Regions from separate parts of the Brochothrix thermosphacta DSM 20171 genome, predicted to be linked through region 1. Evidence: riboswitches for the same ligand, from Rfam matches in the RefSeq annotation. Region 1 holds a riboswitch; the other holds the start of a gene.
What was found. Region 1 has a riboswitch for cobalamin ahead of V6S17_RS02200 (iron-containing alcohol dehydrogenase). Riboswitches for the same ligand answer to the same signal wherever they lie in the genome.

Region 1 (16,315 bases):
TGCTAAACTTAAACAAACAATGAAAGGCTCATGGTTTTTGATTCTAGCAATTATTATTATTAATCCATTACTCAATCATCGTGGCAGTCATTTTTTATTCTATATCGGTAACAATCCGATTACATTAGAAGCAGTTGTCTATGGTATTATCATGGCACTCTCTTTTAGTTGTTTGCTTATTACTTTTATTTCATATAACAGCGTGATTACAAGTCATAAATTTTTATACTTATTTTCCAGAATATCACCCCAGCTAGCGTTGTTAACAATGATTACAATGCGCTTTGTCCCTCTTTTTATTCGTCGGTTAACGACAATAAGTGCTATTCAGAAAACACGTGGCATTCAAATGACGAGCGGAAAAATAAAAAAACGTGCCCATAGTGGTATGCGTTTAGTACAAATTTTGCTGGTGTGTTCATTAGAAGAAGCTTTGCAAACAGCTGATTCGATGGAAGCACGTGGTTATGGCATAAAAAAACGAACAACCTATTTAAGTTATCAATTAGAACGGCGTGATATCATCAGCTTAATTGGTGGTCTCTTAATATTACTTATTTGTATTTATAGCAAACTACAGGGATTCGGTAATTTACAAATTTATCCTGAATTGGGGAGAATGGGTTTAGATCTGATTCAAAACCAAATAGTACTGATATTAACCGTGTTATTTGTAGGTTACCCACTTATTTTGGAAGGACGTGAATTATTATGGTGGTCTTGGCAGAAATAAAAAATTTAAACTTTAAATACCCTGAAGAACAAGAAACTGCGTTACTTTCAAGTTCATTGATCATTGAAGAAGGCGATTTTCTTGTTTTAGCGGGCTCATCAGGTAGCGGTAAAACAACGCTATTACGACATTTGAAAAAAGAATTATGGCCGATTGGTGAGCGAACAGGTGAGATTCTTTATCAGGGTGAGCGTTACCAATATTTAACAGAAGTGCAATCAGCAACAGAAATTGGAATGGTCTTTCAAAACCCAGAAAACCAAATTGTAATGGATAATGTGATGGGTGAGTTAGCTTTTTCACTTGAAAACATTGGATGCCCTCCTAAAATTATTGAAAAACGAATTGCAGAGCTTATTAGTTTTTTAGGTTTTCAAAATATACTTGAACAATCGATTCATACATTATCAGGTGGACAAAAACAGTTGGTAAATTTAGCCTCTGTTTTGATTTTACAACCCAAATTATTAGTTTTGGATGAACCAACTGCTCAACTTGATCCGATTGCGACACGTGATTTTTTAGGGTTATTGAAAAGGATTCATGAAGAATTAGGCATCACGATTGTTATGAGTGAACATCGCTTGGATGAAGTCATTCCGATGGCAACACGATTAGTGATGATGGAGGATGGCAAGATTATAGAAAATAATCGTCCAGAGACTGTCGTGGGGAATCTCTGGCAAGAGCGGGGAAATGCCTTGTTTATTCCACAAGTTCCGCGTTTGTTTTTAGAAATGGGTTCATCGGTTTTGCCATTTTCAGTGTTAGAGGGGCAACGTAACTTGCCTCGATTACAAGAGAACGTAACAGTAGCCAAAAAGGCGGATAATGCGCCTGAGAGAGAACCTATATTAAAAGCAAAATCAATTGCTTTTCAATACGAAAAAAATGGTCGTTTTATTTTGAGAGATCTTAATTTCAGTATCGCTAAGGGAGAATGGGTCGGGATAGTTGGTAAAAATGGCACCGGAAAATCGACTTTTTTAATGGTATTAGCAGGGTTGTTAAATGCGCGAAGAGGTAAGGTAACATTTGCAGGGCGAACACTTAATAAAATCGATTTACAAGAACGATACGAGCGTATTGGCTATGTTTCGCAAAATCCTGCGTATCATTTTGCTTATGACACGGTGTTTGATGAATTTTATCAGCGTGCTATTCAAATAAAGCTTCCACAACCTGAAGAAGCGGTTCAGACAATGTTGCAAGAATTGCAAATAACCCATGTTTCTAAGAGAAATCCGCTTGATTGTAGTGGTGGTGAACAACAGCTGGTTTCATTAGGTTTGGTGTTATTATCAAAACCTGAAATTTTGTTATTAGATGAGCCTACGAAAGGCTTAGATCCTGTTCGAAAACATCATTTAGGAGAGCTTTTAAAGTCTCTGCAAGCCAAAGGAACAACACTTGTAATGGCAACTCACGATATGGAATTTGCGGCAGCATATGGAACAAGGGCAGCGTTACTATTTGACGGTAAAATTTTATCGGAGGCTTCTGTAGCAGATTTTTTCAGCGATAATTTCTTCTATACGACCTCTATTAATCGCTTGGTTCGTAAATACTTACCACAGGCTTTAACATGGGAGGATGTTATACCACATGTCGAAAACTCAAAGAAATTTAATTAAGTTAATCCTTTTTTTGATTTTTATGTTAGTACTATCAGTTGCTATAACCGATAAGTATTATTTATTAATCAGTCTTTTATTTTTGGTTGCAACAATGGTACCGTTATACCGTCGTTTTGAGAACAAAAAAATTCAATCACGTGAAATTGTTTTTATTGCTGTACTTGCAGCTATTGCTGCGACCAGCCGTGTACCATTTGCGATGATTCCGAGTGTTCAACCGACGACTTTTGTGATTATTGTATCTGCCATGGTATTAGGGAGTGAAAGTGGCTTTGTCATTGGTGCGACATCGGCGCTAGTATCTAACATGTTTTTAGGTCAAGGTCCATGGACACCGTGGCAAATGTTTTGTTGGGGCATGATTGGATTCACAGCAGGACTTTTGAAAGATTCCCCAATCTTGAAAGAGATGTGGAGTCGTTTAGTATTTGGCTTTGTATGCGGCTTTCTTTTTGGATGGATTATGAATTTATGGTATGTTGTGGCATATATCAAACCGTTAAGTTGGATTGCATTTGTGCAGGCATATGCTGCTAGTTTTTATTTTGACTTAGCTCATGCACTTTCAAATGTATTTTTCTTACTACTGTTCAGTGCATCGTGGTTGAAGATTATTCGACGATTTCAAAAAAAATATGGTCTAGTCGATTTAAGTAAAGAACAACTTTAATTGCATAGTTAGCTAAACTGTCAAATTTAGAAGGTAGACAAAAAACAACTTATGTTACAATGAATAGGTAAGAAGAACACGATTATAGTATTTTAGAATAATGGAAGTTTGGTGAAAATCCAACACGGTCCCGCCACTGTAATAAGCAAAGAGTGCTTTAAGTCAGGTCTTTTATCTAAATTAAACTGGTACTGTTGTTTCGAGGCAAAAACAATAGTCGCTTATTCCAGTAGACATGTGTCTCTGGTTTTTTTTATTGCACAATGATGTGCAGTTACAAGCTGTTTAATTATTTCTGTTAGAAACCACAGAGGCAGTAAAGAGAGTAATAAATTTTATAATTCACTACAATGTATTTAAAAACTGAATAGTATCTTACAAGGATGTAGGATAATCTAATATAGCAAAGAAGCTCTAGAAAGGTGTGCAGAAAACTGCCTTTTTTCTAAAGCTTCTTTTTATTTTTTTGAAAATAGTAGCGTAAGAGTAAGGGAAGGAATGATTCGAAAATGGAGAAAATAACGTTTAAAAGTGATTTGTTTATTGGAGAAAATGCACTTGATCGTTTGTGCGAGTTTAAAAACGAAAAAATCTTCATTATAGCCGATCGTTTTATTACTAACCTTGGCATCATTGAAGCCATCACCACACGCATCACTGAACACAACACATTTTTTGTTTTCAATGACATCAGTCCAAAACCACAGATTGAACATATCATCGCTAGCATTGCGGCATTAAATGAATTTGATGGTACGATGCTGCTAGCTATAGGTAGCTGTGCTGCGATAGATACAGCTAAAGGTGTTAAGTTTTTTGGACAAAAATGTGGCACTCTTAAAGCAATGCCATTTGTTGTGATTCCAACTGCTGACGGTAATACCTCAGAAGCGGCATCTCTTTCAGTTGTTGAAAAACAAACAGAAACACTAAAATATCCCGTTGTCACCGATGCGATTTTACCAGATGAAACAATACTGGATACGGCATTGATTCAAATGATTTTTCCGAAAGTAGAAACAGAACAATGGAATGTCCCCCATCAAATAACTGCTTATTCAGCAAAAAATGGAAATCAATACAGCAAAGCCTTTGGTTGAAAATAATAAAGGATATAAAAAAACTAACGAATTCAATAGCTAGATTCGTTAGTTTTTTGTGTGGTTAAGAGGTGGAATTTTTCCTATATTCCTTCGGTGTCATCTCAAATTCTTTTTTGAATGTTTTTGAAAAATAACTCATTTGAGTGAACCCTAAACTTTGAGCAATATGGCTGATTGTTAAATCAGAGTGACGCAATAATTCTGAGGCATGAATCATTTTTTGGTGATTCACGTAAGCAATAAAAGTAATTCCTACCTCAGATTTAAAAAGTTTACTAAAATAATAGGGGCTTAAAAATACTTTATTAGCTGTTTCTTCCAAAGTAATTGTACGGTGGAGATGAAGTTTAATATAACGTTTAGCGATTTTTATTTCTTTTTTTTGTTCTAGCAAGGATGTTTTTTCTATAGGGATTGTTCCCTTATGAGGCACTATCATTTTATGGTTTGTATAATAATCACTAAGCACACTTAAAGGATCAACATCACTAAAGCTTAAATACTCTAGATGTTGATGTGATTGCACTTTTTGTTTTAATTGATAAGTCTTTTTTGGAGTTTTAGTCATGCCCAATTAGCTCCTTCATAAATTCATCTACTAACTATAGTGTATCATGTTTGCCCTTTTATAAGTATGTCCATTCGATTAACTTTACTAGTGATATCAGCTTAAAGAGAGCGAATAATAATGAAAGATAAATAAGTAATGATAGTTTCATTTAGCTTACAAGAAAGATGCTAAAATATAGCATCAATCCGTTTTGAAAACGAACGACATTGTTTGAAATATTAATTATATATTATTTTTTCAAGTTGTTAATGAGTGTGATACTGCCTTTAATTGTAGCTTTTAAGAGTCGACTCATCTCATCATCCATTTTTCCATTTTTCATGAACATAAGAGTATTTTCAGCTTCAAGTTCATTAATTGTTTCGTTGATAATGCGTTCAATATCTGTCGCATTTTCTTTGAGGGGACTTCTATCAACAAGGTAATCAATACTGATATTAAAATAGTCTGCGATTAATTTTAGTGTGTCTAAATCTGGCACACCGTGACCCTTTTCATAACGGACAATTGAAGATTGTGTGTTTTTTAAAATCAGAGCAAGTTGTTCCTGCGTAAGCTCATTATTTTGTCGAAGACGACGTAATTTTTTACCAAAAGTTAACCCAGAAGTCATAATGATTCCCCTTTTATTAGATATTTATAATGGTAGTCTAAAAATATTTGATATGTATTATTGAAAAGATACATATGATTGTAATCGTTACCATTTAAAATAAGTATAATAAATTCTTATCACTTTCGTAAAGTAGTTGCTCAAGGTTTTTAATTGCCGTATTTTTTCTTAGTAACTAATCACAAAATAGCTGAAAGCTTTCAATTATTACAGGTTAAAATAGTGTTAGTTAATTTTCTTGAAAATGGTACGTTATTAATGATCTGATAAAGTGGCTAAATTAATAATTTTCAACAGTGTTTCTGTTATTTCAACAGGTGAATCCTTACTGCCATTGGTGATCCAGCTCCTCATAGCCTGAGTAGTACCACCTAAGATGAAGCTTTTTTGAATAGTATTTAATTGATTAAGTTGTGAATTTTCAGCAATGATTTTTTCTGAAAAAGAATAAAAAGGTTGTTCTATTAGATAGAAAAGTTGATTTTTAATTAGTAGATCCAGTGTTTCTGCATCACGTTGCCAATAGTTAAAGCTTAAATTGAGTGCGGCAGGAATAGTTACTAGTTTATTATTCGCTTTTAGTTCTTCAAAATATGCTTCGAAAAGTTGATAAGAACGTGTCAGTAAGATATCGTCTTTGTCTTTAAAGTTACGATAAAAAGTGAGTCGAGCAACACCTGCTTTGTTCGCGATATCAGTGATTGTAATGTCATGATAATTTTTTGTTTTTAAAAGTTGAATTAAAGCTTCAATAATCCATTCTTGGCTGAGTTGAGACTTCTTATTTTTTTTCGTCATGATAGCCTCCTACTTGTAACAAAATCAGGATTTCTGTATCTTGTTTCTAATGTTTATTCGCTCTACAAATTAAGAACACATGTTACTTCCTGTTGAGGGAAAGAAGGAGGATAAGGATGACTTTATTTTTAACATTATTAAGCGGTGTAGCGTGGACGATTGTTTATATTGAATTGATTCGAAATGGATTCAAATATAAAACCTATGCAATGCCTTTATTTGCATTAGGTTTAAATATTGCATGGGAAATTATATATTCAGTTAATGATTTGATTATTAGTGGGAATAGTAGTGGTATTCAAGGGAGTGTGAATTTGGTATGGGCCTGCTTTGATATTATCATTGTATACACTTACTTTAAATATGGTAAAAAATATTTCCCCGAAAGAGCAAAACGTTATTTTGTACCATTTAGCATTCTTGTTTTTGCAACTTGTTTTGCGATTCAGTTTGCCTTTTATTTTAGTTTCGAAGCGATTCCAGCTGCTCAATATTCAGCTTTTTTACAAAATGCAGCGATGTCCATTTTATTTTTAACAATGTTATTCAATAGAACAAGCACGGCAGGACAATCAGTCTTAATGGCTTTTTCTAAATGGATTGGAACTTTGGCCCCCACACTGTTAATGGGTGTTTTAACCGACATTAATAGTTACATCATTATTTGCGGTGTTATTTGCAGTGTATTTGATATTATTTATATCATTTTCTTAGTTAAAATGAAACGTTTGGAAAAGAATAGCAAAGGGGTGTCTATATAATGAAAAATATCTGCATTGTTTTTGATCACCCCTACACAGTTGATGCGTGTCATAATGAACCACATAACCGAAGTTTTTCAGCAGCGTTAGTAACAGAGGCACAAAAATCATATGAAAAAGCAGGCGTGACAGTTGATGTGATTGATCTGCATAAGGATGGGTTTGATCCTGTCATGCACAAAGAAGACTTGATCGCTTGGCGTAAAAAAAAGGTGATAGATTCTCTTGTGGCAGACTACCAAGAACGATTGTTGAAGGCTGACGAAATCGTGTTTATATTTCCGATTTGGTGGGAAGCGATGCCTGCTATGACAAAAGGCTTTTTTGATAAAGTAATCGCTAAAGGAATTATTTATGATGAACCACAGCAGGGGAAAATATTTGTGAATAAGTTGGTTAATTTGAAAAAGGTAAAGTTAGTCACAGTAATGGCAACACCACATTTACTGTATCGATGGCTATTTGGTAACCCTGTGACTAAAATTGTTTTTCGAGGTACATTTAGAAAAATGGGTTTTCATAAAGTTAAGTGGCTTAACTATGCGAATATGACAAAGTTAAGTAATGAGGAGAGAACAAAAAAACTACGTATTTTTGGCAATAAAATCATCAAGTAACTATCATATCTTTTGCTGAAAAAAGATAATACTGTATAATTAATAACGAAGGTGAGGTGAATAATCAATGAAGAAGCGTGTTTTAAAATCATTAGCAAAAGGAGTTGGTTATTCAACAGCTGTTTTCTTCTAAAATTGTCTGACTTAGGGTGAACTTTAATTTTCAGAGCGATCTCTAATATAACTACCCGACGTTAGACAATAATGAATGAGAAGAGGAAAAAGTTATGAATAACATTATTAGAAAAAACCCAGCAACTATGCCAGCACCCGTAGGGGAATATAGTCACGTCACAATTATTCCTAAAAATAGCACACTGTATACTTTTTCAGGTCAAATAGGCGTGGATCATGAAGGTAATATTCCTGAACGTCATACACAACAAGTTGTAAACACCTTTAAGAATATTGAGAGAGCTTTAAAATCTGAGCATTTAACGGCTGAAAACATCATTAAAGTGAATGTTTGGTCAGTTGATGCCATCAATTGGAATCATTTTTATGAGGTTTGGTCAAATTTTTTTGATGTTAACCCTTCGATGACAATTGCTTATATAACAGCTTTAGGGCTGCCTGAAATTAAAATAGAAATCGAAATTTTAGCTGCAGCTCCTGAATAAAGATACGTTTTTCACAAAATAAGGTGAGCTAATAAATCATAAAAAACCACAACATCTCAAAGAGAGTTGTGGTTTTTTTGTATCTCAATATAAAATGATAGCGCCAACAAGATTGTTTTAACACTGTTTAAAGAATGTACAAAAGTATATTTTTATTAGACTTTTAGCAGGTCAATACGTTATTTGAGATAGGAATAGGGGTAAGATGATAAAGGTGTACTTAAAGTAATGTATTGATACGTATATATTAATACACATAAGATAATGGGGGATGTGATGTGCTGATAAAATTAAGCAGGATTATATTAGCGTTAATGCTCATTTTTCATGTGACATTAATACCTAATATTGCCCATGCGAATACGCCAGGATTTACAGGCAGTGCAACCTATACGCCTGATCCAACGGCAAATGATGTTTGGTCAGGTGGTAAACTTTCGTTGAAAAATGAATTCAAAGTGAAGAAGGTAGATATTCAGGATGGTGAACTTCTAAACAAAGTCACGAAATTTAAAATCGTTTGGAAATTGCCACCAAATTTAACACAAGCAGATATTGCGACGGCACTAAGTGAAGATTCGTATGTGCTAGTCGGCACACAGAAAGGAATGCTAAAACCAGAAAATTTCACCACAACCGCCGCTGGTGATCTAGAGTATGTGCTTTCAGATAAGACGTTTAATTTACTAGCGCTGATTGCTTGGTTACTGACCTTATTATTAAATCCTGATGTTACCATTCAAACAAATATTGAGCTAGATGTTGCTAAATTACCCGGTAGTGTCAATGATTATAGTCCTAACAAGGTATTAACTAAAGGCAAGTTACCACCGCGCGATACTAAAACGATGGCTTTCACGACTGAGTTTATCAATGTTAAAGATGTATCTAAAGGTGATTTTACAAGTAATCTTGCAACTTGGAATACGTATCTTTCTCCATGGAACCAAGTCGTTGCAGATAGTACATTGAATGGGAAAAATGATATCACCCCGCTTGAAGTCAATGGGATTAGTCGTGTTTTACAAGGAACCAACTATAAGACACGAAATGTCCAACTGCCGATTAAGCAAAATATTGACATATCGACTTATCAACGAACGGTTAACTTGTTTTCGAAAACCGCAATTTTAGGAACTAATAATGGGCTGGTTCAAAATAGGGCACCGGTTGTCGAAGATAAAATTACCGAGTTAGCAAATGGGAAAAAACAACTTATCAGGCAATCAACTTATAATCTATTTGGTACAGATGGCACAGGAACAACTTTAAGCCCGGTACCGTTAGTATTTAAGCAAGAAACATTGCTAGATTTTAAATTAGCAGATACACAACTGAAAATTCCTGCGGGTAAAGAAACAAAATTGAAGGGCTTGTTGGAATCAGAAGGCACTGACAATAAATTTTATTATAAAATCAATGGTGGTGCAGCAAAAGATTTAACTGCTATTAAATTAGATGGACAAAATTATGAATTTACTCTACCTGGATTTAGTGCGGGGACATATACCGTAGTAATTGGTGTTTCAAATGAGTATAAATTGGGAAAAGAAGTAGGTATGAATGTTGTTGCTCAGCAAGAAGAGCTTAAAATTAGTTCCATCACAGATACGTTAGATTTTGGTACACATGAGATTCCTAAACCAGGAGATATCTTTTATAGTGAAACGCCCTTTTTAGTCAAAGTATTAGATACACAATTGACTTTAAACAAATGGAAGGTTGCTTTGGCTTTAGAAAGTGCCTTTCAAACGGTGGATGGTTCATACTTACCAGCAGATGTTTTTTTAGCGAAAAATGGTCAAAAACAACAACTTACAAATAGTTTGATAGATGTGTATGAGAATACACAAGTGAACAATAAAGTGGTAGATACAATTGCATTTAAAGAACATGAGGGGATTCATATACAAATGAAATCTTCTAATGTACTATTAAATAGAGAGTATAAGGGAACTCTCAAAGTGGTATTGAAAAAAGGGCCCTAAAAAACAAGGGGAAGAAGGAATTGAATATGAAAAAGATTGAAGTGTTGGGGATTACATTAGTGTCTGTAGCTTTATTGGGAGGAGCTGGGACAACAGCATTAGCAGCAGAAGGGGATACTGGTGCTACAACAAAAGGAACAATTATATTTAAAGCAAATGATAGGGTAACACCGCCAGTTGTTGTACCGGTGACACCTACGGATCCAACAGATCCAAATAAAGAAGGTGATAAACCAACTGGAAATACTGAACCGCTAAGAATTGATTTAGCACCTAATTTTCATTTTGGCGAATTCACAGTGGGAACAGGTGTACATACTGCTTCTAACACTCGATTAAATAGTAACAGATGGACGTGGAACTTTAGCTGGTTGGACCGTATCTGTTTCAAAAACAGCATTTACAAATAGTGGACATACTTTACCAGCAACATTCACCTTAACTTCAGCAGAAGTTAAAAATGGTACAAATGTAACTGCCGCATTAGCAGGTGATATTAAAACAGCAGTCACTGTTGATACTGCTAGCCAACCAGTATTCGCTGCAAATGCAGATGAAGGTGGCGGAACTTACTTTAAAAACTTTGATGGTAATAAAGCAACATTAACATTTAATACTGATACTGCTAAGGTAGGAGAATATCAATCAACATTAACTTGGACACTAACTTCAGCAACAGTTGAAGGAGCTCGATAAGTTTTGTTTTTTAAAAATAAATGGTTCTACTTTACTGTGATTTCTCTTAGCTTATTAACGATACCTCTTACTGTAAGTGCAACTTCTCAAGAAAATTTGTCTTATGAAGTAAAACCTTTGTTTGATGACAAACAGCAGGCTGAAGGATTGGATTATTTTTATTTTGAAGTGAAACCTTCTGAAAAGAAAACAGTAGCATTTGAAATTATTAACCATTCAAATGTAAAAAAACACTATAAAATACAGTTGAATCGTGCAGTGACAAATAAAAATGGTTTTATCGATTATAGTTTATCAAATGCACAAGATAGTGAAACGATGACAGCTGATTTTAATCAACTTGTTTCTTTTAGAGAGAAGAGTATTGAAGTCGCTGGAAATGACAAGGTGAAAGTGACAGCCGAAATTACAATTCCTGCGACAAAATTCAAAGGCATTGTTTTGGGTGGTGTTTATATCACTGAAGTTCCTGTGGAGGCAAAAGAAAATAAAGAATCGCATTCATCGGGACTCAAGTTTGATCAGCAATTAGCTTATGCAATTGCAGTTATGCTTCAAGAAGAAATTCCTTATAAAGAAGGTAAAGAAATAGTCTTGCATGCGCTCAAAGCTAAATCTGAGGCAGGTCAATCACAATTGATTCTAATGACAGAAAATTCAAAACCAAATGTTTTGAAGGATGTATCAGTAGTGGTTGATATTTATAAGGACGATCAAAAAAATATATACAAAACATTAAAAAAAGAAAAAATGTCATTTGCACCAAACAGTCGGTTTGAATTAGATATTCCTTGGGAGCAAAGTGAAATGGCTCAAGGTAATTATAAAACCGTCACAACGATTGCTTCAGAAAAAGATAAATGGGTTTTTAAAAATAGCTTCTCAATTTCGCCAGAAGAAGTTAAAAAAGCAGCGGAATCTGATCCATTTATCGAAAAACAAGACAACACGTTACGTAACATCTTAATTGGTGTCGGAGCGCTCTTACTGATACTCATCACTATTATTTTGTTAAAAAAACGTAAATAAATTAGCAGTCACTAAAAAACTCACAACCCTTTAAAGGTGTGAGTTTTTTTGACGTATAGGAGGGTTATCCTATTTTTGTGGCTGTCAATATAAAGAGTGAAGCATCCTTATTCATAAACATGTTTTTGCCATGGTAAAAGGTTTCTCTGTTGATATTCTCGAACCCACTTTTATGAAGTGTTTGAGTGAGCTTATCCTCCTTAAATCCGTTGTGTACTTTATCAGAAATAACCTGTTCATTATAGTCAAAATCCACAATTATTAGTTGACCCTTAGGAGGTAATGTCTCAGATAAATTATTTAACAGAAGAGTAATCTCTTTTACATGAAGAAGAACTTGCACCATAAAGATAGTATTTGCTTCAAGTTTAACTGTTTGTATAGATTGATTTTCAGCATCTAAACATACTGTTTTTGCATTTAAGTGAGAACTTTCCTCCAATTTTTTTTTGACGATATTAATCATATTTTGTGAGGCATCAGCAAATATCACTGTATTAAAAGCATCTAATAGATTCATACCGACAAGCCCGGTACCGCAGCCATAATCTATGGCTGTCTGTGCACTACTTTGCGGACTAAGTTTTTTAAGTATTGAATTGGCTGTTATTTTCGCTATTTTTTCTCTGTCAGGAGTATCATAATTATTTGCAATTCTTTCAAAAACATCAATATTACCCACGATTTCACCCCATTAGTTTATATATAGATTAGTTATAATTTTTATGCTACAGCATAAAAATGGGACTGTCTAATAGTAAGCTTAGAGGATTTTTCTTATTTTTCAGAAAAAAGCTATTTTCTTCTATTATATGTCATTTTTTATTTTAAAAGAACAAAACATGACACTGGATATTGAAAAATACGACTGATGTCGTATAGTATTACGGTTAGATGCGTGCTATAGTAAGAAATAATAATAAAAAAAGAAAGAAGGCAGACTTATTTAATGGAAATTTTTGAACTGATATTATTAATGTTGAGTGCAGTGTTTATATCAAATGTAATTAGCCGCTTTATTCCGAGTATTGCAGTGCCACTCATACAAGTAGCCCTAGGGATAATTTTAGCCATTCCATTAGGGGATCATTCTATGGATTTGAATCCAGAATTATTTTTACTTCTATTTATGGCACCATTATTATTTAACGATGGTGCGAATGTTGATAAAAAAGCATTATGGAGACAACGAAAATCAATTATTTCTTTATCGTTAGGCTTGGTATTTCTAACTGTGGGAGTGCTAGGGATGTTTATTCATTATCTGTTACCAACAATTCCTTATGCTGCTGCATTTGCGTTGGCTGCCGCTTTAGCACCGACAGATGCAGTGGCTGTTAGTGCGCTTGCTGAAAAAGTTCAAATGCCTCACAAAGTAATGCATACACTTGAAGGTGAATCTTTGATTAACGATGCGTCAGGATTAGTATCATTTCAATTTGCAGTTTTGGCACTCGTGACAGGCACTTTTTCATTGATGACAGCTAGCACGACATTTGTACTTTTATCTGTCGGCGGTGTTTTGTTAGGTGCGATACTAAGTAGTTTGAAAATAATGTTTATGCGTTTATTACGTCAGTTAGGAATTGAAAATGAAACTTCATTTATGTTGATGGAAATTTTATTGCCATTCCTTATCTTTATGGTGGCAGAAGCTGTAGGTGTAAATGGTATTTTAGCAGTTGTGAGTGGTGGTTTAGTACATTCAATGTCATACAAGCGTATGAATCCTGAAACTGCACAGCTCAATACATTGTCTAAAAACACTTGGTCAGTGATAACATTCAGTTTAAATGGTTTAGTGTTTGTATTATTAGGAACACAGTTACCGAGTATATTACAAAAAATATGGGCAAACCATGACCTCGATAAAGGAATGCTTTTTGTCTATATTATAGCAATCACAGGTTTATTATTAAGTATACGCTTTTTATGGTTATTATTTTTCCGCAATTTCGAAAGTGAAATTATATCATCTTGGAAAGAACGATTAAAAAGTACATTCCTCTATACCATTTCTGGTGTCCGTGGCACGATAACACTTGTCAGTGCTTTATCTTTACCACTTGTATTAGGCAATGGGAATACATTTATTGAACGAGATCTTTTGATTTTCTTAGCATCGGGTGTCATTATTACAACCTTATTATTAGCTAATTTTTCTTTACCTTTATTTGCACCTCGAAAAATTAAAGCAGAAAAAAACACAAATAATGACGTTGAAATTGATATGTTGCGAACAATCATCAAAGAGTTAAAACGTTACCAAACGGAAGCGAATAAAGCTGCCATATCTAAGGTAATAAAAATTTATAATGAACGAATTTTCGCATTAAGTGACAGTGAAGAACTGTTTGAAAGCGGTAAAAAATTACGAATAAAAGCAATCGAATGGCAATTGGAGAATACTAAAAAATTAGTACTTGAAAAAGATATCGATGTGCGTGTCGCAGTACCTGTATTTAAGCGATTATACAAAAAATACTTTGCAATGACGCGCCAAAAAAAGCGACACAAAGATTTATTTTATCGTCAAATTTGGCGTAAAAGAATACGTTCTTTACGATTAAGACCTTTAAGTGGTGAAGAGCGTCGTCAGCAACGGGCATTGTTGCAAGATGAAAATAATCGTTTTGTTGTTAAGCAAGTTAAGGAGTTACAGGATCCACAATTCAGTGAAGAGGTAAAAGATTTATTTATTTTAAGATTTGAACGTCGCGATCCTAACGTGAGTAATGAAAGTACAACGGGAAGTGTTCAAGATTTAATGGATTTTGCAACTCAAATGGAACGTGAATTAATACAAACGAACTTTGAAACAGGTAAATTGACGCGTAAAGAAATGAAGAGTTACCGTGATAATTTGTTAGCTATTGAAAATGCGATTCAATTTGTAGAATAATGGAAAAAGAAAAGCGTCTTGCATATTTTGCGGGACGTTTTTCTATGTTTTTGTCTACTAGAGGTCAAGCATTTAGGTGAAAATTAATATTGAAATACTGTGGAATAATCATATAGTAAATGAATGTATAATAATATCGAATAGAGTTACGCCAACATGACAATATTGTAATATTAGTATAAAAACGTTAAAAAGCCTTATTTTATGGTATCATAGAACATTGTAAGCCAAAATGTTATTAACAACTATCTTTAATTTATTGCAAAAACAAAAAAAATATGTAATTATGAGAATAGAACTTTGTATCACGATTGTTACATCTTGTAATTATTTTGTAACAAAGAATGGTCAGAACAAAATCTCCTTTAATTAGTGAGAAAAATATAAAAACGCTAAAGCGATGTAACAACTTAAGAAAATGCAATCTTGAGGTTGTATGAAGGAGTGTTGAAATGAAGAGTCATTTGCAAAAATTACGCGAAAATATTTGGTTAGTAAGCACCGTCAAAACTATTTTTTATTTTGCTGTATTTTTAGTATTGATTTACATTTATATTGATAATAATGCAGGCAGCAATTTCATTTATAATGAATTTTAAGATTAAGGGAGGCAGAGGCTTTTTAGCACTCGAAAACTATGAATATTATTGAAAGAATTAATGCTGTTACAAACAGTGCTCCAAATAGTAAGGCATATACAATTAATGGCGAGAGTCATTCATATGAAGAGTTGAAAAAACGTTCAGATGCAATGGCGTTTTATTTAGTTAATACAGCAAAATTAAAAAGAGGAACACCGATTGTAATTTTTGGAGGCAAACAGTTTGAAATGATTGTTAGTTTCTTAGGTGCAATTAAAGCGGGCCTTCCCTATATTCCAGTAGATAGCCATACACCATTGGCTCGACTCGAACAGATTTTAGCTGTTTCAAAACCACAGCTTATCATAGCAGTTGAGGATTTACCTAGTGATTTGAATGTGGTGAGCAAAATTGTTTCTATAAAAGAATTGAAAGAAATTGTATCATCAAATTGTGTAGAGATTCCATTAGAGCAAGCAATTAATAAAGATGAAACTTTTTATATCATCTTTACATCAGGAACAACAGGGGTACCAAAAGGCGTTGAAATTAGCCACGATAACCTTGTTAGTTTTTCAGAGTGGTTGCTCAATGATTTTGATTTAGGAACGGGTAAGAACTTTTTAGATCAGGCACCTTATTCGTTTGATTTATCGGTAATGAACCTTTACCCATCATTATTAAGTGGCGGCAACTTAGTTCCATTAGATAAAGAAACAACGCTTAACTTTAAAAGCTTATTTGAAAAATTACCAGGAATGGCTCTAGATGTTTGGGTTTCGACACCATCATTTGCAGATATTTGTTTAATGGATAAAGCATTTAATGAGGCTAATTATCCCAACTTGCAACGTTTCTTATTTTGTGGTGAAGAATTGACGCTTAAAACAGCTACTAAATTAATAGAACGTTTCCCAAAGGCTGCTATTTATAATACATACGGTCCCACAGAAGCAACGGTAGCTGTAACACAGGTATTAATTACAGAAGAAATTG
Region 2 (16,315 bases), 1.0 Mb from region 1:
TGATAACGGCACCCATTTGGATGTGTTCTTTTTTAATACCTGCTTTTTGGTATTGTTGAGAAACAAATGTTTTAATTGCTTCTGCATCAATCACTTCTTCTGAAAGAAGCGGCGTGAATATAATATCACTGCGATAAATCACGCGTTTATCAGAAATAGTAATTCGCGGCACACTGAAGGCGGATGCGAGGTTTTCAATCGTTAATTCCGACAATACGAGTTGTGTGGTTGACGTTCCTAAATCGATCCCGACAGTTAACATCTTTTCTAACATAACTTTGCCTCCTCTAAAAAAAGATGCTTGAAGAAAGCACATACAACCTATAGTCGCATGTTACTGTTCTCCAAGCATCTTTGCCTGAATCACTTAAACGTCACTGTTCAAGTGTGTTTTTAAAGAGAATATGGGTCGTTGTCCCTTTTTCTCCTGATGAGATTGATAATTTACCTTTTAATTTTTCGCTGACATAACTTTTAATAATCATTAAACCTAAACTTGTTTGACCCGCGGTTTTGGTATTATAGCCACAGCCAAAATCAGTAATTGTTAAATCAACAATTTGATTGTGTTTTTTCACGGTAATTATCACACGCCCCATACTGCCTTGCGGATACGCATATTCGTAAACGTTTTGGAGTATTTCATTGATAACAAGTGATAAACTCACCATCTGATTACCATTTAAGTAGATGTTATCCGTCATTATTATCTCAAGTGTTAGCGGTTGAATATTAGTAAATAACCGTTCAATATTATGAGAGATCGATGTTAGAATGGGTTTTAGCTCTAACGCATCCTCCACTTGCATTGATAACATTTCATGTGTTTGAGCAATCACCAACATACGATTAATGCTCTCTTGCAGTGCAATTTTAGCCTCTTCGCTTGTCACTCGTCTTGCTTGTATTCTTAGCAATGAAACAACAGACTGTAAAATATTTTTAACGCGATGATGTATTTCCAAAATAGCAACTGACTTCGAAATAATTTCTGCTTCTTTGTTTTTGATATCTGTGACATCCCGAATAATCATCATCAATTGATCATCGTGCTTCGTCCATATCTTTTTAATGGACAAGTGGTAATTATCATATTTAATGACTGTCTCTGTTTCATGTTTTTGACGTTCTAATTGATACAGTAAAAAATCATAAGTAGTGCTATCCAGCGCTAAATTATCATAATGTAACCCCTGAATTCTACCGATATACCCAATCTGTTGATAAAAAAGATGAGCTGCTCTATTTGCTTTAATGAGAATCCCTTGATTATCAAACACAAGTAGTTCTTCGTTGATTTCATCTGCTAAGATGGCATCTTCTAAATGGAAGAAGGGTTCAACTTGAAGACTCGTTCTTTTATGGGGTTCTCGTGCTGCTTCCTCAACAATCAAAACACCTATTGTACGGCAATCATTCCGAATAGGATACACTGTTTGTTTGATTAAACGCTGTTCTTGACTATTTGCATATAGCCCCATCGAATTTAAACTTGTTGTCATCGTACGATAAACACCGGGTTCATTTTTTTTATTCGCTTCCAAACCCACAACATTACCTTGATAAAGAGATGGTAAACAAACGGGTCGTTTATGATAAACAACCACTGCTTCGCGAGTCACCTGATCAAAAATATCAATAAAAACATCTACTTCTTCATATCGAGATGATGTTTCAAGTTCTTCTGAAACACGGACGAGTTCTGCAATATCTGCCGAGCTTAAATCCAAATGTTTTTCACAAAGACGTCTCAGTTCTGCTTTACTCATCGGTCATCACGATCAACTCAGCGATTTCACTCATGCGACACCGTTTATTCATGCTCAATTCACGGATTGTTTTATAAGCGTCATCCTCTGTCATATGGTCGCGCAACATCAAGCACCCCTTTGCTTTTTCAATAATTTTACGCTCATCAAGTTTTAAGGATAATTTTTCAATTTTTTTGATAAGATTTGTGGTTTCTTGTCCTTTTGCGATAGCCATTTCAACCGTGGGAATTAATGATTTTTCATGCAGAGGTTTCACGAGATACCCGATTGCACCTGCTTTTTTTGCTCGTTCTGTATGTTCAACACCACTAAATGCCGATAAAAAGATAATACCTTGTGCTAACTGGTCAGCGAGAATTTTTTTACCTGCTTTTAAACCATCTAAAATTGGCATTTGTATATCCATAATGATTAAATCGGGGCGATGTTTTTACATGCTTCAATTGCTTCGAAACCATCTGAAGCTTCAGCCACTACGTCGTAACCCGCTTCTTCCAATACATCACGAATATCCATTCTTGTAATAGGTTCATCATCGACTACTACAATGCGTCCATTCATCACGTCACGTCCATTTCTATCTCGTATTGTGTTGCTATGTTCTGGTGATTTTTGTGCCTGTAAATCCGAGTATCGTTTGTAAACCAACTAACACTTCACTGATAGCTGCTTCAACAGATGATACATCGCCTGTTAAAACAACAGAACCACTAAAACGGTCGATAAAACCAATCTCGACGGCTCCTGCTTTTGTCGCAATATCAACAGCTATTATTGCTGCCTCACTAGGCGTAATCGTTAAAATACCAATCGCACCATAACTTTCATCGGCTAAACCAAGTTTTGTATAGATTTCGCGGTTAGGGCTCGCAATAATATGTGCCAAAGTGACTTGTTTACCAGGAACATATTCTTGAATCATACGTTGTTTTTCTTGTTCAGACATTGTTTCACCTCTTTACTAAAATTAAAAAAGCTCCTAAACAAACAAAATATCGGTTGATATCTCGTAGGTTAGGAGCTCCATTGCTCTAATTAGCGACACATCCTTGTGTCTTATACCATTATTATAGTGATTGTTAAAATTGATGTCAAGATGATGCCGAGTGCTGAAAAATTTTTTAAAGGACATGTCGTAAAATCGACACAACTTCATCATTTGTCGGTACACGTGGATTAGTTGCTGTACAACCATCAACGAGTGCAGCTGTTGCTATTTCAACTTCTAGCGCTGTGATTGTGTCTACTGTAACACCACATTGTTTTAATGTGGCTGGCATTTCAAGTGTTTGTCGTAATTTTTCAATCGCTCGCATCAAGTTTTTAACTGCCACGCGTCTATTCGTGATGGACAATCCCAACAATTTTGCCAAATGTGCGTAACGTTCTGCTGCAAGATTAGCGGGTACACCCTGTACCTCGTCAATATGACTGTTATAGCGAATAATGGCTGGCATTAATACGGTATTTAAACGACCATGAGCGATATGTAATTTGGCCCCCGCTGCATGTGCAATCCCGTGGTTAATTCCGAGTGATGCCATATTAAATGCCATTCCGGCCATGCACGAAGCCATATGCATTTTCTCACGCGCTTCCATGTCAGCACCATTTTTATAAGCACGCGGTAAGTATTCAAAAACAAGCTGTACTACTTTTTCAGCTAAAGCGTCACTCACATCGTTCGCGTTGGTCGAAACATAGGCTTCTAAAGCATGTGTTAACACATCCATTCCTGTATCCGCTGTAATATGAGGTGGCACTGATTTCACAAGGTTTGTTTCGAGAATCGCAATATCTGGTAAAATTGCGTTTGTGACAAGTGGATATTTAACGCCTTTATCAGCACTGGTAATAATCGAAAAATTCGTGACTTCAGAGCCAGTTCCGCTCGTTGTTGGAATAACAATGAACTGTGTGCCTTTTAGATTGCGTAAGGTTTCACCGAAATATTTCATCGCTTTCGCCGCATCGATTGCTGAACCGCCCCCCACTGCTAAAATAATATCAGCAGCAAATTCTGCCATTGTATCAATGCCTTTAACCACTGTTTCAATCGGTGGATCTGGTGTTATTTCACTAAAAACAAGATGTTCGACTGATTGTTGCAAACGGCTTGTGACTTGTTCGATCATACCTGATGATACGATAAATGGATCAGTGACAATAAACACTTTTTTGTTTGCGATTGTTGCCAAATGTCCCAATGCATCTTCCCCTGTGTATACCGTTGTTTTAATGCTAATTTCTTTCATTTTCTATTCCTCCTTAAATAAGACCGTAAAAAAGAAGCTCGAAAGAACTGCCAGAATGACAGCCTTTAAGCTTCTTTGCTTTGCACACATACAACAATGTATGTGTCTATTTATTTGGTGTAGCTGTTAGTGTACATTAAATAAGGCATTCACAAAACGACCTTGTTTTGATCCACTTACGCCATTGGAAGTGACATGCCCATTGCTTTTAAGTTGCACTTCAGTGTGCTGGCATCGGTACACATTCACTTGCTACTGCGTTGTTAAAACAATGGGCGTCTTCAATTTCGAAAAACAGCCTGTTTTACCACGAAACAGTCCGCAATAGCAGAATACAATCAAAGACCTGACTTAAAGCACAATGTACTTATCACAGTGGCGGGACCGCGTTGGATTTACACCAAACTTCCATTTTTGTATTCTAAATACTATTTGTGTAGGAATTACCAAGTTAGTTCATTCTAACTGATTCCAGTCTAGCATGCGCATCTTGAAAATTCAAGCTTTAAAAATTATGAAAAACCTTATCTGAATTTTGATAAAAGACATCTGTTTGGCCTTGACGCGTATTGACCGCACGAGCTACTGCATAAAAATAATCTGAGAGGCGATTAAGGAAACGTAAGGCCGCCCCATTTATTTCTTCTTCTTGTAATAGTGCGACAACATGACGTTCGGCACGACGGGTCGTTGTTCGAGCCACATGTAATAACGCAGCATCTCGTGTGCCTCCTGGTATGATAAAATGTTCAATCATTGGGGGTTCATCCGCATAAACATCGATGCGCCCTTCAAGCCAAATAACATCCTTTTCACTTAAGCGATACGCACGATGACCCGCTGGTGTTGCCAAGTCTGTGCCACAATCAAATAACAGTTGTTGAATCGTTTCGATATCGTAACAAATATCAGCATGCAGCGGATTAAGTTGTATTAACGTATAACCCAACCATGCGTTTAATTCATCAATCGTTCCGTAAGATGCCACACGTTCCGAAGATTTAGCAACACTTGTACCCCCGACCAGTTTTGTTTGACCCGCATCACCTGTTTTTGTATAAAGTTTCATTTAATTTCTTCCTCCTCTAGATAAGCTAATAACTCCTTAACACCCATTTCATCCACAGCTGATAAGCAAAAAACTTGGCGTGCCCCTGCTTCACGCAAGCGTTGTTTCGTTTGTTGTATCACTGCATCGGATTCAGCAATATCAGTTTTTGACACAATCCCAATGACTGGTTTTGGAAAGATACTACCAAATCCGGGTGAATAAACTTGTGTTTTATCTGTGGCACTTTGCATTAAAGCGATAACATCAGCTTCTGCTGCAGTAACTGATAATGCACTGTAATACTGGCGATGTAAAATATATTCCCCTGGCGTGTCAATAATATCAAGGTAAAAAGCCACTGCCTGTGTTTTATCATACTGTAAAGCGAGCCCTAACATTCTTTGTGATAATGTCGTTTTCCCGCAACCTACTGGGCCCATAAAGATAACTTTTTTCAACTTAAACCCACCTTCTTCCAGATTTATTTTCAAAAAAAAGACCCAAACTTTCCGATGGTAAACATCGGAAAATCTGGGCCTCTTTGCCAATCACGTCGTGTACGTCTTTGTACACCGATATTAAAATGATAGCTTAATCATACTGTTTATTTTTTTATTTGTCAATTTTGATTTTTGTCATTTATAAGTGAAAAAACAGTTGTTACACACCTCAATGGGATTGCAACAACTGCTATCAGTCTTTTTATAAATTTTCACCATTGCTGGCAATGACTTCTTTATACCAGTTAAAACTTTTTTTCTTCGAGCGTGCCATTGTGCCACTACCATCATCATGTTTATCTACATAGATAAAACCATAACGTTTTTTGTACTCACCTGTTGTAAAGGATACACAATCGATACATCCCCACGGTGTATAACCCATTAAATCCACACCATCTAAAGTGACAGCTTTTGTCATTTCTTCGATATGTGCCTTTAAGTAAGCAATGCGATAATCGTCGTTAATTGTCCCATCAGCTTCAGGCGTATCAATTGCACCAAATCCATTTTCCACAATGAATAATGGTAATTGATAACGTTCATGTAGTAAGTTCAAAGCATAACGCAAACCAACCGGATCAATTTGCCAGCCCCAATCTGATACTTTAACATGCGGATTGGGAACACTCCCTTCAAAACCAGCCGTTGCGGTGCCTTCACCTTTAACACCTGCACGTACAGTATTGGTCATGTAATAACTTAGACCGACATAATCGACCGTTCCAGCACGTAAAGCGGCACTATCTTCTGCTGTAATCTCAATATTGAAACCTTTACGCTCCCACTCTTTATAAGCGTAACTTGGGTATTCACCTCGAACATGTACATCCCCAAACAGGTAACGATCATGCATTGATTCAACTGATAACATCATATCATCAGGGTGACATGAATACGGATATAGCGGCACAACTGCAATCATACAACCGATTTGCATGTCTTTGTTAATTTCATGACCTATTGTCACAACTTTTGCACTTGCTACTAATTGATGATGCACGACTTGATACATCGTTTCCTCCGGGTTTTCCGCATCATTAAAAATAACACCTGAGTTTGTGTAACCGAATAACGGTGCTTTAAAACTCTTTTGATTGTTAATTTCATTGAATGTCATCCAGTATTTAACTTTTTTCTGATAACGACGCATGACCACCTCTGAATAATGGACAAAAAAATCAATGACTTGACGGTTTTTCCAACCGCCGTATGCTGTCACTAAATGATTTGGCATTTCAAAATGTGATAATGTTACAACGGGTTCGATACCATATTTAAGCAATTCATCAAATAAGTCATCATAAAATTGTAAACCTGCTTCATTCGCTTCTGTTTCATCCCCTTTCGGGAAAATGCGAGACCATGCGATTGAGGTTCTGAAACACTTGAAGCCCATCTCAGCAAAGAGCGCAATATCTTCCTTATAGGTATGATAAAAATCGACCGCTTCGTGATTTGGATAACGATATTTATATTCGATTTCTGTTGTAATGATACGGTCAACACCATGTGCACCACCAGTTAAGACATCTGCAATACTTGGGCCTTTACCTCCCACATTCCATGCGCCTTCAACTTGATGGGCCGCAACAGCGCCACCCCATAAAAAATCATCATTTAACTTAGTCATGTCAATATCCTCCTCATTTTTGGTTTAGGTTTATTTTGCTTCTTCTTTAAAGCCAACAACGTAAGTTAATACTAAGCCAAGTACAAACGCAACGACGATTGAAATTAACAAGCCGATAAATTCTGTTGCATGACCACTCTTGAAAAAGGCCGGTAATGTTGCGATACCGGGCATGTTGTATGCCCAAGATACTGAACGGAAAGCACCAGCAATTGCACCACCGACAGCTCCGGCAATACAACCCATGATAAAGGGTGTTTTCAAACGTAATGTAACACCGTAAATCGCTGGTTCTGTGATACCAAAGAAACCTGTGATAGCTGCAGGTAATGCAACACCTCGCATTGCGCTATCGCGTGATTTGAAGAATACACCGAGTGCAGCGCCTGCTTGCGCAAACACAGCTGAGGCTTGTAATGCGGTGAACGTATCGTAGCCTAGAGATGCGTAGTTCCCTACTGTCACTGGTGTAATACCCCAGTGAACGCCGAAGATAACAAGCACTTCCCAGAACCCACCTACGATGGCTCCCGCGATAATTGGGCTAAGACCGTATAAGAAGTTATATACATCACCAATTGCGCCACCGATTGTACTACCAACTGGTCCAAATACTAATAAAGTCATTGGTACAATAATTACTAAGCTTAATAATGGCGTGAATAAGTTACGAATAACTGATGGTAAAATACGTTCAAAGAAACGTTGGACATACGATAAAATCCAAATTGCTAAAATAATTGGAATAACCGATGAAGTATAACTTAACATTTTGATAGGTAAGCCTAAGAAATCAAGCGGTTGTGATAGAACAGGAATGCCTAATACATCATTAATTAATTTCATTGTATCAGGGTTATTTGTTGCTTGTGTAATCATTGATTGCACTTTTGGATCTGCTGAAGCATTGTTTAAAAAATCATTGGCTGCAAACATTTTCATGAAATCAGGGTTAACAAGTGCACATGCCGTTACAACTGCCACATAAATGTTAGCACCAAATTTTTTCGCTGCTGTAATCGCAATCAACACGGGTAAGAATGTAAAACCAGTCCATGAAACGAAGTTTAAAATACGGTAAGTCCCACCAGCAGTATCTAACCAACCTAAAGCTACCATTACACCTAACAACCCTTGTAAAATACCACAAGCTGCTAAAGTATATAAGAACGGTGCAAAAATACTTGAGATAACATCGATAATACGACTGAATACACCGACTTTATTTTTGTTGTTTGAATTCGATGCTTTACTATCGTCTACTTTAATGTCTTGCATGATCAATTCGTAAACATCTTTGACGTGATTACCAATCACGACTTGGAATTGCCCGCCTGCTTCCATTGTAGTGATAACGCCTTCAATTTTATTCACTTCGTCTTTATTCACTATTTTGTCGTCGTTTAAAATGAAACGTAAACGCGTAGCACAGTGTGTCAGGCTGTTGATGTTTTCATCGCCACCCACTGCTTTGATAATTTCTTTTGCTGACTTTGTATAATTGATAGCCATTTCTTATCCTCCTATGATGTAAGCCTTTACTTTTTGTTAACAAGTATATCTTATCAAAATATTTGCGAAAATAAAGCGTATTCATTGATTAAAACACTCGTATTTCATTGGGAAATTTGTTACATAAAAAAAACACCTTGTATTTTTTACAGCAAAAAAATAACCATCTCATCCTTATTAGGATCAAATGGTTGGGTTGTTACTGTTAGGTTATTTTATCGGCAAACGTCGAGCGATTTCTTCGATAATATAAATGACAGGTACTTGACTCGCTGTATTGTAATCACCTGCAATGCGCTCATTCGACATATAATAAGAGATTGTTTCGACCGACATTCGGCTAATCGTTGCGTTCTCTTGGTTTGTTATACTTACAATTTGGCAGCCGTGTTGCTTTAATTTATCTAATAATAAGACTGTTTCTTCGGTTTCGCCTGAAACAGATAAAGCAATAACAACTGTTTTATGGTCCAATTCTTCCATTACTGGATAAAAAGGATCTTCGATGTAATGGCTAAATTTGCCATTCATTGAAAAATAACGTGCCCCATATTTTCCAATCGCACCTGACGTCCCAATACCAACGAACACAATTCGATTAGAATCACGTACTAATGATACGATGCGATTAACTTTACCATCAAAGACAGGGTTATCGATGTATTTAAAATAATTCATAATTTCCGAAATTGAATTTGATTCGCGACGTTTTTCTGTCTCTTTAGCCAAGCTCATTTTAAAACGAAAGCGAAATTCTGTATAACCTTCACAGCCCGTTTTTTTACAAAAACGCATCACAGTTGAAGTGGAAACATGTACCGCATCTGCTAGTTCACGAACAGTCATGTATAAAATTTCACGTGGGTGCTTTTGGATATATTCATAGAGAGCAAGTTCTAATGAGTTAAACTTTTGAATAATTTCATATGTAAACATAAAACCACTCCTTTACTTCGGTTGGTCGTGCTTTGAGCCTCTTGTACGGATAATGCCTTCTGCAATATAGTAAGCAATAATAATCCCCGCCAAAACAAGACTCAGTGTATAGCCAATTTGTTTTTGGAAGATTAGTAGCCCTAAGATAATCAATGTAAAGAAAATATTTCTTACTCGTTTTTTAGTCATAATGCCTCCTTAATTTTTAACGTTCGCCAGCCCACTCCGCATAAAATTGTTCAAGGTACGTTTCCAAAAACAAATGCCGTTGCTCTGCGAGTTTTTTTCCAGTTAGTGTATTCATTGTATCCTTTAAAGTCAGTAATTTCTCATAAAAATGCATAATTGCTGTATCTTCGTCATTTCGGTATTCTGCCAGTGTCATGTTTAGACGTGGTTGCGCATTCGGAAGATGCATCGGGCGACCTTTACTACCACTATATACCATCGTACGCGCAATCCCAATCGCACCAAGCGCATCAATACGATCAGCATCTTGCACCACTTTACCCTCGAGCGATAAAACTTTATCCGCATTACTACCACCTTTAAAAGACATATCTGCAATGATCTGCATAATTTGCCGAACAACGTTCTCTTCTAACTGTTGCTCAAACAACCAATCTAAAAGTTCAGTTTGCGCTATTTTTTCGTCAGCTACCAACTTGTCATCCACTGTATCATGAAGCAATGCAGCCATTTCACAAATAAACAGATCTGCCTGCTCTTCTTTTGCAAGCGTTAAAGTTAACTTTCGCACACGATGAATATGCCACCAATCATGACCTGTGGTATCTGCAGCTAACAATTGTTTTACATGTTGTTCGGTTGCTAACAAGCAGCTTTCTTTTATTGCGTTTGTTGGCATCATGCGCACCCTCTTTCAAAATGTCATCGTTTTCATTCCACTCTTACATTATAAGGCAAGCTTGTGAAAATAGAAACTGCTTCAACGCTAAAAAATATGACTTGTGTCCCCTACACGTTCATGCCATAATAAAACTATTAACTTGATAACTATCAAGAACCAGAAAGGATGTTGCATGATGGGAGTTTTAACTACATTATACGCCGTTGTAAATCAATTAGAGATGAGGGCGAAGATTTCCTAACAGTGCTTCTCCCTCAATTATGAGGAGAGATTATTTATGTACACACTAGAACAACTCGGATGGCACACGTTTTTCGAAGATACACTCACTGAGCAAGAACGCTCACGATTGGCACGCATAACTGTGACCGGACAAAATACTTACCAAGCATTAACGCTCGAAGGTAAAATAAACCTTAAATTAACTGGGAGCTTTTCACGTACGATCACAACAAAATTTGAGCTACCGGCTGTCGGTGATTGGGTGGTGACCGATGAAACAAAACAGGTGATCCATCGACGCTTACCGCGCCAAACAAACTTTGTGCGTAATATTCCCGGTGAGAAAGACGAACGTCAAGTAGTTGCCGCTAATATTGAAGAAGTTTGGTTGGTGATGAGCCTTAACAAGGATTTCAACTTGAAACGACTGAACCGCTATGTGACAACAGCTTGGGACAGTGGTGCTATCCCTGTGATTGTTTTAACAAAAAGTGATTTAGTGACAGACCTCGAAGATTACCTTGCCCAAGTTGAAAGTGAACATATGGGCATCGAAATTATTGCTTGCAGTGCTTTAAATGGGGCTGGTTTTGATCGTTTAAACAAGCGCCTTGTTGAGCACCGAACAATCGCGCTTGTGGGTTCATCGGGTGCAGGTAAATCAACGTTGCTCAATTATTTAGCAGGTGAAGAAATTCAAACAACGAGCGGTATTCGTGACGACGATAGTCGTGGCCGCCATACAACCACCTCGCGCTTTTTATTACCGGTCGGTGACGCTTGGATTATTGATACACCTGGTATGCGCGAACTACAGCTTTGGGCTGATTCAGAAAGCTTAGATACTACTTTTACCGATATCAAGGAACTGACTGCAAACTGTCGTTTCAATAACTGTACGCATAACAATGAACCGGGATGTGCAGTCACAGCGGCATTGACAGACGGAACTCTTTCGACACAACGTTGGGCTGAATATACGAAACTGCAAAAAGAACTGGCTTACCTTGAACGAAAAGCTAACCCCGTCAGTCAACGTCAGTACATGAAAGCGATAATTAAGAAGTATAAGAAAAAATAAAATGTTTTAAAATTATAATTATTTTCCACACTCAAAAACCACCCTTTTGGGTGGTTTTTTTGGTTCTCTATTAAACTGTTCAACTTTCTGTTTGTTTACACACCAACTAGCAGATAACATAAAAATAAGGCTTCATTTGATTTAAGAGATAATCCGGTTTGTTCATAAAACCGTTGAATGCGATATAACAATGTATTCCGATGAATAAATAATTTTTGGGCAGTATGAGCAATGTTCCCTTCATTTTTCCATAATTCCTTAATTAAAGAAACAGTATCAGGTTGTGCAATTAACACCTCTTTTAATTGTTGTAAGATAACGCTATCTGCCGTCATTTGACTCGCATGTTCTTTAAATAACAACTTAGGAATGTTCACAACACTATCTCCTGTTAAATGTTGTAAATGAACTTGAAATAAACGCTTTTCTTCTATAAAATAAGCGGGTAATTGTGGTGAAACATCATAATATGAACCGATCACACAACTTGAATGGGCATAAAAATCACTATCTAAGACCGTCAGTATTGACGCCAGACTTTCATCTGTTAGAGCATCCGTTGTTTTTTCTTCTACCAATACGCCACTCGTTTCAGTTAATAGAAAACGAGTGCGACGCCCTTCAAATAATGCATCGAATAAATTTAACCACTCCCCCATTTGTTGAGTGTTATCTGCAAAACGGACATCAAAATAGATACAACGTACGGGTGCAGATACCGAGGGAAGGATCGCAGTTTCTCCCGTTAAAAAGGCATGCCAAGGTGACCGTTTAATTGAAGGCTTTGAAACGATTTCTTGTTGGTAGAGCGAGGTCAACAATGCTATTTCACTAGCCGTTAAATCGGTCTCAGGAATGCTAAGATATTGCGTTTCATGAGGGATATTAATATGAGCCGGTAAAGGGTTTGAACCCGTTTTAGCCGTCGGATAGATGGTTAGTAATTTTGTAGGTGTCATGTGAATTCCTCCTTTTAATGTAAGCCTTTACATATTTGGTTAGTTTGCTACTTTTTTTGTGCGATGTGTCTATACGCTATTGTTTATTGGCATTATATACTAGTAATAGATAAAACAAACAAAGGGGTTTTTAAAATGGTACAAATGGCATTGCGTAATATTTATAAAAAGTATGACAACTCAGACGGTTTCGCAGTAACAGATTTTAACCTTGAAATTGCTGATCAAGAATTCATTGTTTTCGTTGGACCTTCAGGCTGTGGTAAATCAACAACCCTTCGTATGGTTGCTGGACTTGAAGACATAAGTGATGGTGAACTTTACATCGGCGATAAATTGATGAATGAAGTGGCACCTAAAGACCGTGACATCGGGATGGTATTCCAAAACTATGCGCTTTATCCACATATGAGTATTTATGATAATATGGCATTTGGTTTGAAATTACGTAAATACAGTAAAGCTGAAATCAAGCAACGAGTAACAGATGCTGCAGATATCTTAGGATTAACGGAATATTTGGAACGTAAACCCGCTGCATTATCAGGTGGACAACGCCAACGTGTTGCTTTAGGACGTGCGATTGTGCGTGATGCAAAAGTCTTTTTAATGGATGAACCACTATCTAACTTAGATGCTAAATTACGTGTAGCGATGCGTGCTGAAATCGCAAAACTACATAACCGTTTAAAAACAACAACAATTTATGTAACACATGATCAAACAGAAGCAATGACGATGGCAGATAGAATTGTTATTATGAAAGACGGATTTGTTCAACAAATCGGCTCTCCAAAGGAAGTTTATAACCACCCTAACAACGTTTTTGTAGCCGGCTTTATTGGCTCACCAGCAATGAACTTCTTCAATGTTGAATTGAAAAATGGTTACATTAGCACTGAAGGCGGCGACATGAACTTCCACGTGCCTGAAGGTAAATACAAAGTGTTAAAAGCACAAGGCTATGAAGGTAAAAAACTTGTTTTTGGTATTCGACCAGAAGATATTCATAACGAACCCTTAGTGTTAGAAACATTAGCAGAAAGTACAATGGACGTTGAAGTAGTCGTTTCAGAATTATTAGGCGCTGAAACAATGTTATATACTAAGATTGAAGACACAGAATTTGTATCTAAGGTGCCCGCACGCGACGATTATGAAGCCGGAGATATTATTAAATTAGCCTTCAACCTCAGCAAAGCACACTTCTTCGACACTGAAACTGAATTAGTAATTAAGTAGTGAAAGTGGAAACACCTCGTCGATTCTCTAAAAAATTGGAAAAATAAAAAACATTCATTAGACTAGAAATTTTAGTTAGGATAGACTGATTACCGAAAGAAAGCTAAGCTCATTTTACTTTATCGAAATTAGAATGGATTAAAAATCGAACGTGTTAGACTAGAAATTTCAGTTGAGGTAGGCTGATTCATGCCTACTAAAGCACTTAAATTTCAGGTCTCGTTATATTATTGAATCCCGTTATGAAATTTTGATACAGTAAGCTTAGTTTTTCTGGAGGAATGTCTATTTAAAACTTAAATGTCAGGTCTAATGTTTTTTTGTGCGTTTATGAAATTACTGACATTGTTGCGAAGCTAAAAGCTTACAAAGACAGTATGGGTGCTGACGTTGTGCGAAGCTATGAGCTTACAAAGACAGTATGGGACGGAGCGACAGCGAGTACCACTCCTTTGCTAATATCGTAGCGAATTCATTCGCTTTACGAGAGTACCACTCCTTCTGTTGATGTACTAATTTCCCATTTCACTCCTCATGTTTTTTCAACTACTCTTCATTACCAAATTGTTGGCGATAATCTCTTGGTGAAATACCGGATACATTTTTAAAGTTTTTATAAAAATAGCCTGTGCTGGTGTATCCAATTTTTTCACTAATTTCATTGATGTTATAATCCGAATGTAACAATAAATCTTTTGCTTTTGTGATGCGATAATGATTTAAATATTGTGAGAAACTCTTTTTTGTTTCTTTTTTAAAGAGTTGTCCTAAATACATCGCATTTAAATGCAATTGTTCAGCTACCTCTTTTAATGTTAAATCTGTGCGGTAACGCTCCATAATAATTTGTAAAACATGTTGTATATTAGGACTAAATTGTTTCACGTCAATTTCACGTTCCACTTGTTTAATACTTGTCTCAATTATTTTTTGCAGTTTTTGAAATGTTTTTATCGTAGAAATTTCTAGCAGCGCCTCTTGGTAAGCCACTTGATCTGCTTGGTTGAATCTTCGATAAATATCAGCCAGTGTCAAGAAGCTAATGTGTGTCACATAACTAGGTGTCATTTCTTGTTCATACATTAACGTGAAGATCGCTTGAACCTCTGCTTCTATCGTTGTCATTTTTCCCAGTGTCAGTGCATGATGTAACTTATCCAACGAAATTTCTTGTGGCACTTCTGATTCATCAAGGCTAGCGAGTAGTCGTTTTAGTTGTTGAACACCTGATAATTCGTAAAAACTACAGAGCGTTAATACTTGCTGCGCTTGCTCATAACTGTGTGCTACTTCTGTGTATGGTACTTCTGTTTTCCCTAGTCCTAATTTAAAATCAGCTTCCTTGAGTAATTCACGTAATTGCCGTAAAAAATCACGCAACTCATACTTCAATCCGCGAAAAACAATCATGAAAATATCTTCTTGGAAGAAAAAATACGGCTGTTTATTTTTCTTTACTAAATCCATTAAGAAACCATGGTGCTTTTCCAATCCTTTAAAAATCAATGCCGTATAGCGTTCATTTTCAATCGTGTAGCCATATGTCGCCATCTCTGTCACGAAGTTTTCCGTTACATTCGGCAGGTTCAGCCATTCTTGAATCAGTGTTTGAAACTGTTGCGGTTGCCCACTATTACTTGTTTCAATCATACTTATTTTTTCTACGATACTTTCAACATTCTTTAAAAGCTCGCTCTTATCGACAGGTTTTACTAAATAATTTTCGGCACCCAGTACCAAACCTTCTTTAACATAACTGAATTCTTGATAACCTGACATGATAATAAAATGGAAACGATAACCATCATTTTGCGCTTGTTGAACAAATTCAATCCCTGACATGGCTGGCATTGTTACATCAGTTATCACAATATCAACGGGATGTTCACGTATAAAATCAAGTGCTTCTTGTCCATTTTTAGCAGTACCGCTAATTTCAATGCCCATATTTTCCCAGTTGATAATTTTTTTCAAACCATTGAGTATCATATACTCATCGTCTACTAACAACAATTTATACATCAGTTATTTCCTCCTCAAAGGTTAGTCGTACAATCACTCCGCCTGACAAATTGTGATACAACACCATAGTGGCATTGTCTCCAAAAACTAATTTCAAACGATCGCTGACATTCATTAAACCAATAGATGTTTGGTGCCGTTCCTTGCTTACATCCTCTACTAATAAACGATTAACTTCCGTTAAACGCTCGTCCGACATTCCTTTACCGTTATCAATCACATCAATCACGACAGACGTGTTTTTACGATACACTTTCAC

Region 2: linked by a shared signal. The riboswitch ahead of V6S17_RS07360 (1-propanol dehydrogenase PduQ) and the one ahead of V6S17_RS02200 (iron-containing alcohol dehydrogenase) in region 1 are both predicted to bind cobalamin.

What each region holds. Positions count from the first base shown of each region.
Region 1 covers NZ_CP145608.1:411,653-427,967, forward strand. Annotated here, with positions in the region: gene V6S17_RS02185 (energy-coupling factor transporter transmembrane component T) at 1-733, shown strand, start outside; gene V6S17_RS02190 (ABC transporter ATP-binding protein) at 712-2,367, shown strand; gene V6S17_RS02195 (ECF transporter S component) at 2,339-3,040, shown strand; adenosylcobalamin (AdoCbl) riboswitch at 3,117-3,264, shown strand; gene V6S17_RS02200 (iron-containing alcohol dehydrogenase) at 3,550-4,140, shown strand; gene V6S17_RS02205 (helix-turn-helix transcriptional regulator) at 4,205-4,711, opposite strand; gene V6S17_RS02210 (helix-turn-helix domain-containing protein) at 4,944-5,327, opposite strand; gene V6S17_RS02215 (TetR/AcrR family transcriptional regulator) at 5,583-6,125, opposite strand; gene V6S17_RS02220 (hypothetical protein) at 6,242-6,886, shown strand; gene V6S17_RS02225 (NAD(P)H-dependent oxidoreductase) at 6,886-7,503, shown strand; gene V6S17_RS02230 (RidA family protein) at 7,731-8,123, shown strand; gene V6S17_RS02235 (hypothetical protein) at 8,402-10,111, shown strand; gene V6S17_RS02240 (WxL domain-containing protein) at 10,138-10,521, shown strand; gene V6S17_RS12650 (WxL domain-containing protein) at 10,451-10,807, shown strand; gene V6S17_RS02245 (DUF916 domain-containing protein) at 10,811-11,836, shown strand; gene V6S17_RS02250 (class I SAM-dependent methyltransferase) at 11,901-12,518, opposite strand; gene V6S17_RS02255 (cation:proton antiporter) at 12,786-14,738, shown strand; gene V6S17_RS02260 (teichoic acid D-Ala incorporation-associated protein DltX) at 15,191-15,337, shown strand; gene dltA (D-alanine--poly(phosphoribitol) ligase subunit DltA) at 15,376-16,315, shown strand, end outside.
Region 2 covers NZ_CP145608.1:1,451,015-1,467,329, forward strand. Annotated here, with positions in the region: gene eutA (ethanolamine ammonia-lyase reactivating factor EutA) at 1-274, opposite strand, end outside; gene V6S17_RS07345 (sensor histidine kinase) at 375-1,769, opposite strand; partial or broken gene V6S17_RS07350 (ANTAR domain-containing response regulator) at 1,762-2,333, opposite strand; gene V6S17_RS07355 (BMC domain-containing protein) at 2,368-2,718, opposite strand; gene V6S17_RS07360 (1-propanol dehydrogenase PduQ) at 2,894-4,027, opposite strand; adenosylcobalamin (AdoCbl) riboswitch at 4,317-4,464, opposite strand; gene V6S17_RS07365 (cob(I)yrinic acid a,c-diamide adenosyltransferase) at 4,533-5,096, opposite strand; gene V6S17_RS07370 (EutP/PduV family microcompartment system protein) at 5,093-5,536, opposite strand; gene V6S17_RS07375 (6-phospho-beta-glucosidase) at 5,781-7,211, opposite strand; gene V6S17_RS07380 (PTS transporter subunit EIIC) at 7,242-8,723, opposite strand; gene V6S17_RS07385 (MurR/RpiR family transcriptional regulator) at 8,934-9,659, opposite strand; gene V6S17_RS07390 (hypothetical protein) at 9,672-9,848, opposite strand; gene V6S17_RS07395 (HD domain-containing protein) at 9,865-10,530, opposite strand; gene rsgA (ribosome small subunit-dependent GTPase A) at 10,808-11,833, shown strand; gene V6S17_RS07405 (helix-turn-helix domain-containing protein) at 11,929-12,792, opposite strand; gene V6S17_RS07410 (ABC transporter ATP-binding protein) at 12,928-14,034, shown strand; gene V6S17_RS07415 (response regulator transcription factor) at 14,581-16,056, opposite strand; gene V6S17_RS07420 (sensor histidine kinase) at 16,049-16,315, opposite strand, start outside.